Linked DNA regions of Loktanella sp. M215. The protein of the gene in region 2 interacts with the protein of the main gene of each other region in a pairwise test. Links are inferred from orthologs where the notes say so. Each region holds a gene or a part of one and is shown on either strand. Other genes may lie near its edges.

Evidence for each region. Proteins that work in one complex are often made in the same cells at the same time.
Region 1: the proteins of nusG (region 2) and rho interact in binary tests that used the Escherichia coli proteins (3 or more experiments, as listed by UniProt). The link is inferred for Loktanella sp. M215 from one-to-one orthologs.

The regions. Positions count from the first base shown.
Region 1 is NZ_WMEA01000001.1:1,008,689-1,011,782, reverse strand. Bases 248-3,094 are described here. They hold rho (transcription termination factor Rho), read right to left. Parts: upstream 2,385-3,094; coding sequence 1,110-2,384; downstream 248-1,109. Other genes in these bases: hemJ (protoporphyrinogen oxidase HemJ), read right to left, coding at 2,506-2,952; mnmE (tRNA uridine-5-carboxymethylaminomethyl(34) synthesis GTPase MnmE), read right to left, coding at 248-1,083. In the rest of the region: more of mnmE, read right to left, coding at 1-247. UniProt on the Escherichia coli protein: Facilitates transcription termination by a mechanism that involves Rho binding to the nascent RNA, activation of Rho's RNA-dependent ATPase activity, and release of the mRNA from the DNA template.
Region 2 is NZ_WMEA01000001.1:469,280-472,571, forward strand. The notes cover bases 248-3,099. They hold nusG (transcription termination/antitermination protein NusG), read right to left. Parts: upstream 2,015-3,099; coding sequence 1,481-2,014; downstream 248-1,480. Other genes in these bases: rplA (50S ribosomal protein L1), read right to left, coding at 250-948; rplK (50S ribosomal protein L11), read right to left, coding at 948-1,373; secE (preprotein translocase subunit SecE), read right to left, coding at 2,225-2,422; GLR48_RS02325 (hypothetical protein), read right to left, coding at 2,486-3,099. In the rest of the region: rplJ (50S ribosomal protein L10), read right to left, coding at 1-5; more of GLR48_RS02325, read right to left, coding at 3,100-3,292. UniProt on the Escherichia coli protein: Part of the processive rRNA transcription and antitermination complex (rrnTAC). The complex forms an RNA-chaperone ring around the RNA exit tunnel of RNA polymerase (RNAP).

The sequences.
Region 1 (3,094 bases), 540 kb from region 2 along the record:
CACACGGTGACGTTCCCGGATCGCCAGGCCAGCCCCCGCCGCCCGGCGTGACAGGATGCGTGTCACGTCGCTGATCATTTGATCGACGCCCTGCCCTGTCAGACCTGACACACCAACGCCTGTCTGATCTGCTTTGGCCACCAGAATCAGGTCGTCCACCTCTGGTTCAAACGGCGGTGCTTCGCCGTCTTCAATCAGGAAAATACGGCAATCCGCAGCCAACGCCCGTGTTTTTGCCAAGGAAACGCCAAGCTGCTCCACCTTGTCGGCGGTCTCACGAATCCCCGCCGTGTCGAGCAGCGTCACAGGCAAACCTCCCAAATCCATCCGCACTTCGATGACGTCTCGCGTCGTACCCGCCACGTCAGACGTGATCGCAGCCGCACGACCTGCCAAACGATTGAGCAATGTCGACTTCCCCACATTTGGCCGGCCCACGATGGCCACCTCGAATCCGGTCTTGATCCGCTCGGCGGCTTGTGCGCCAGAGATTTGCGTATTCAGACCACTCTTAGTGATGTCCAGCAGCTGACTGACTTCCGGATAGACATCAACGGGGACGTCTTCATCGACGAAATCAATCGTCGCCTCGACCAATGCAGCCGCACGGATCAGGTCGCTCCGCCACTGATCCGCCAAGCGACCCAGCGCACCGCTGAAGATCTGTATGGCCTGCTTTCGTTGGGCTTCCGTTTCGGCGTCAATCAGATCCGCCAGCCCTTCGACCTGGGCCAGGTCGAGGCGTCCGTTATCAAGCGCCCGGCGGGTGAACTCGCCTGCCTCAGCTTGACGCGCACCCAACGCAGCAAGGTAGGTCGTTACTGCAGATACGATGGCGACGCTTCCATGCAGGTGAAGCTCAATGACGCTTTCGCCCGTAAAGCTATGCCCTTTTGCAAAATTCAGGACGAGTGCGTCGTCCAGCATCATGCCATTCCCATCCCGCAGCCGCCGCAAGCCGCGCTGGTCCGGCACATCCGTCATCAATCCACCGGCGATTGAAACCGCATCAGGACCCGACAGCCTTAAAACGGAAACACCCGCCCGGCCAGGAGCCGAGGCGAGTGCATAGATCGTATCCATGATAACCTATTGATAATGAATTATAATCAGGTGTTCATCGAATCAAAGAAGTCGGCATTCGTTTTGGTTTGCTTCAACTTGCCGATCAGGAATTCGATCGCGTCCGTGGTGCCCATCGGATTCAAAATCCGTCGCAGCACATAGGTCTTCGCCAGATCGCTCTTGTCCACCAGCAGTTCTTCTTTCCGGGTGCCAGATTTCAGAATGTCCATGGCCGGGAACACACGCTTGTCCGCGACCTTGCGATCCAGCACGATCTCGGAGTTGCCGGTACCCTTGAATTCCTCGAAAATCACCTCGTCCATCCGCGAACCGGTATCGATCAGCGCAGTTGCGATGATGGTCAGGGATCCACCCTCTTCGATATTCCGTGCCGCACCAAAGAAACGCTTGGGCCGCTGTAGCGCATTCGCGTCCACACCACCGGTCAGCACCTTGCCAGACGACGGCACCGTCGTGTTGAACGCGCGGCCAAGGCGTGTGATCGAATCCAGCAGGATCACGACGTCGCGCTTGTGCTCTACCAGACGCTTGGCTTTTTCGATCACCATTTCCGACACGGCAACGTGGCGCGAGGCGGGTTCGTCGAAGGTCGAGGACACGACCTCCCCCTTCACACTGCGCTGCATGTCCGTGACTTCTTCGGGCCGTTCGTCGATCAGCAGCACGATCAGATAAATCTCGGGGTGATTTTTCTCGATCGAATGCGCGATATTCTGCAACAGGACCGTCTTGCCGGTCCGAGGCGGTGCGACGATCAGCGATCGCTGGCCCTTGCCGATCGGCGACACCAGATCGATGATCCGGGCGGACCGATCCTTTTTGTCATGCTCGGCATCGACTTCCATCTTCAGCCGCTCGTCAGGGTAAAGCGGCGTCAGGTTTTCGAAGGCAACCTTGTGTTTGGTCTTCTCCGGATCCTCGAAATTGATCTTCTCAACCGTCTTCAGCGCGAAATAGCGTTCGCTGTCGTTGGGTTCCTTCATGGTCCCCTCGACCGTATCGCCGGTCGACAACGAATACTGGCGGATCATGTCGGGCGAGACATAGATGTCATCGGGACCCGGCAGATAGTTGGCCTCCGGCGACCGCAGGAAACCAAACCCGTCCTGCAGCACTTCCAGAACGCCGTCGCCGCCGATCAGCCATTCCTCGTCGGCCCGTTCGCGCAGAATGGCGAACATCATGTCGCCCTTCCGCATGGTCGAGGCGTTTTCGATTTCAAGCTCTTCGGCCATGGACAGCAGATCCTTGGGGCTTTGGGCCTTCAGATCGGCAAGGTTCAGACGGTGTTCGGACATGTGGCAAATTCCAGACGCCACGACGGGCGCATCAAAAGGGTCAGATCGGGGAAGCGCAGGATTGCCCGGACGGGCTGCGCTGCAAAGCGTTAGCCGCAGAACCGTGCAAAGTCAACGCGTCTCAGAACGGCTTCACGATCACGGCGACCACGGCCACGATCATCAGAACCGTCGGCACCTCGTTCGCCAGGCGATAACTGCGACCGGACCGCGTGTTGCGCCCGGCGGCAAAGTCCTTCAGCCGGGCCGCCATCCAGGCATGGGCACCCGTCATGGCGATCACGGCGATCAGTTTGGCCCAGCCCCAGACCGCACCAAAATCAAGACCACCCATGGCGATCATCAGCAGACCGCAGATCCATGCGGTGATCATTGCCGGTCGCATGATCAGGCGCAGAAGTTTGTCTTCCATGATTTGAAACGTACGGTCCAGTTCCGACCCAATCGTCGCGCGTTCAGCGTGATAGACAAACAGACGCGGCAGATAAAACAGCCCGGCCATCCAGGCAATCACCGCCATGACGTGCAGCGCCTTGATCCAGTCGTAGTATCCGATCAGCCAGCTCATCGTGTTATCCCCGTCAGCCTGTCAGGTCTCCTTAAAGAATAAAGATAGAAAAGAAAGATGATGATGTATTAGGGGTGGCCAGAATCTGTGGATCAAAATTTCATACGCAGATTTGTCCACAGAAAACGCCGGGATCAAGGGT
Region 2 (3,292 bases):
TCCACAGTTTTACTCCAAGTTTGGGGTTTCCCCCGGCTCAATTTTGCCCCCGGACTTCAGGGGGCGTTCGGGTCCGTATGATGGTCCCGAGGCCAATATCGCCCGAGGTTTCCCCCGGAAATCTTGTTCTCGTTTCCCATCTCGGGAAGGAATTATGACAGGCAGATGCCTGCACCCTCCGTCTCGGACAGCACAGCGACGATGGTTTGCCGCTGCGAGATGGCAGGCCCCGAAGGACCCGCCAAATTCTTAATTGCCAGTGGCTGACGCGATGTCGACCGACACGCCCGGGCCCATGGTCGAGGTCAGGTTGACCTTCTTCATGTAGGTGCCCTTGGCGCCCGCCGGACGGGCCTTCTGCACGGCGTCGACGAATGCCTTCAGGTTCTCTTCCAACTGTTCCTGGCTGAACGAGGCCTTGCCGATTCCGGCGTGGACCACACCGGCCTTTTCGGCGCGGAACTGGACCTGGCCGCCCTTGGCGTCCTTGACGGCCTGCTTCACATCCATGGTGACCGTGCCCACGCGGGGGTTCGGCATCAGGTTGCGCGGACCAAGGATCTTGCCCAGACGACCGACGACGCCCATCATGTCAGGGGTCGCGATGCACCAATCGAAATCGATCGTGCCACCCTGAATGGTTTCCATCAGGTCTTCTGCACCGACGATGTCGGCACCAGCGGCCTTGGCTTCGTCTGCCTTGTCGCCACGGGCGAAGACGGCGACGCGCACGGTCTTGCCGGTGCCGTGGGGCAGCGTGACCGTGCCACGGACCATCTGGTCAGCGTGACGCGGGTCGACGCCCAGAACCATGGCGATCTCGATCGTCTCGTCGAACTTGGCGGTCGCGGCGGTCTTCACCAGCGACACGGCTTCCGTCACCTTGACGTTGGCCTTGCCTTCGAATGCGGCGCGGTTGGCCGTCGTGCGTTTTCCGAACTTTGCCATTACTTCACCTCGATGCCCATGGACCGGGCAGAGCCCGCGATGATCAGCATTGCGCCCTCGATCGAGGTCGCATTCAGATCTTTCATCTTCGCTTCGGCGATCTCACGCACCTGCTTGGCAGAGATCGACCCGGCGGTCGTCTTGCCCGGCGCCTTGGACCCGGAGGACAGCTTGGCGGCCTTCTTGATGTAATAGGACGCGGGCGGCGTCTTGATTTCCATCGAGAACGACTTGTCCGCGTAATACGTGATCACGGTCGGGCAAGGTGCGTCTTTTTCCATGTCTGCGGTCTTGGCGTTGAACGCTTTGCAGAATTCCATGATGTTGATGCCGCGCTGGCCCAAAGCCGGACCGACGGGCGGGGACGGCTTTGCGTTGCCGGCCGGAACCTGCAACTTCAGCGAACCCATTACTTTCTTGGCCATGAGGCCTCTCCTTCATCATCAGCGGCGGATCAGATCCGCCCTACAACGGCCCCGCGACGGGGCCAACTTGCCGTGGTTCGCATCACTGCTCCCACGTCCGAAACACGTCAGCCCTGCTTAGAGACCTGCGTGAATTCCAACTCGACCGGGGTGGCCCGGCCAAAGATCGAGACCGTCACCTTCAGGCGCTGGTTGTCCTCGTCCACTTCCTCGACCATGCCATCGAAGTCCTCGAACGGACCGTCGTTGACCTTGACCTTTTCGCCGATCTCGAAGTGGATCAGCGTGCGCGGGCTGTCTTCGCCTTCCTGCACGCGACCCAAGATCGCCTGCACTTCGGCATCGCGCATCGGGCTCGGACGACCCTGCGGACCAAGGAAACCCGTCACCCGGTTGATCGAGTTGATCAGGTGATAGCCTTCGTCCGACAGCTCCATGTGGACCAGCACATAACCGGGCATGAAGCGACGCTCGGTCGTGACCTTCTTGTTCCGGCGGATCTCGATCACTTCTTCTGTCGGCACCAGAACTTCGTCGATCTGCTCTTCCAGACCTTGCTCCGACACTTTTTGACGGATGGTCTCTGCGATCTTTTTTTCGAAGTTCGACAGAACGCTAACCGAATACCAACGTTTCGCCATGTTCGTCGTCACCTCGCACCTGCGACAGTCACCCGGGGGCGTAGCCGCATAAATTCCAGTTCTTTCAGCCGCATAACACGGCCTGCCCCGACAATAAATTTTTGGCGTGCAACACGATTCGCCGCACGCCATCCGGGTAAGTTGTGGGCTATTACCGCCGCAGCCACCTGAATTCAAGGGGGTGCGGACAGATTGTGCCGCAGCTTTGCGTCAGCTGCCGAAGAACGTCAGGATGAACTGCAGGCCCTGACGGATCACCAGATCGACGATGCTGAAAAACGTCGCCATCAGCGCCGCCATGATGAACACCATCACCGTCGTCAGAACGACCTCGCGCCGCGTGGGCCACACGACCTTGGCGATTTCTGCACGGGTCTCGTTGATGAACTTGACGGGATTGGTGGCCATGGCTGCGTCCTTCCGGGGTGACGTGGCGGACATACGGCCTCTGCCCGTCGGTTTCAAGCCCGCTTAGCCAAGGGGGGCAGGTCGCAACAGGGTGACGCCCGGCATCTGCGCGATCTCCGCCACCTGGACGGCATAGAATTCGGCGGATAGCGCACGTTCTTCGGCATCGAAACCATCATGGGCGGGGGTGTCAGGCCCGACCGGAAACCTGTCACGCGCCTGCTGCACGATCGGCCCGTCGGCACCGGCAGCCTTCAACTCCAGCGCGCAGGCCACCGCGGCCGCCGACAGACCCGGATTGACGACCCGCGCGACCGGGCGGATCGGACCGACCCCTGCCCCCAGCAACGCCGCGACAACGGGATCGAACAGGCGATGGTAATCCTCGTGGCGCCACACGGTCAGACTGGCGACGCCGGGCGCCTGACGCAGGCGGCGCACCAGATCGACCCAGTCGATATGCGCCAATGGATTGCGGCGCTTGAAATTCTCCATCGCGACGCCGGACCCTGCCTGCAACACCAGCCCGTACGCTGAATTGAGAAAGCTGGCGGGATCCCGAATACCGATGCACAGGTCGATTCCCCTATCCGGCGCGATGCAGGCCGCCAGCGCCGACAGCCGGTCCGCCGCATCCGGATACAGCGGCACGGGCATGCTGTGGAACGGCCCGGCATAGCGGCGGTCGAACAGCGCACCGATGAAGTTTTCCTCTGACAGCACCAGCCGCGTGCCACCGTCCAGCATTTCTGCCAGCACCTCCGATGCCGGCCGCAGGTCGGCCACGGATTTGCGCGGGTTGAAGTGCAGGTTGAACCGCGCCTCGATCCGCGTGCCGGGCTGGCGCAGGGCGGGCGGACCAAAGAATCG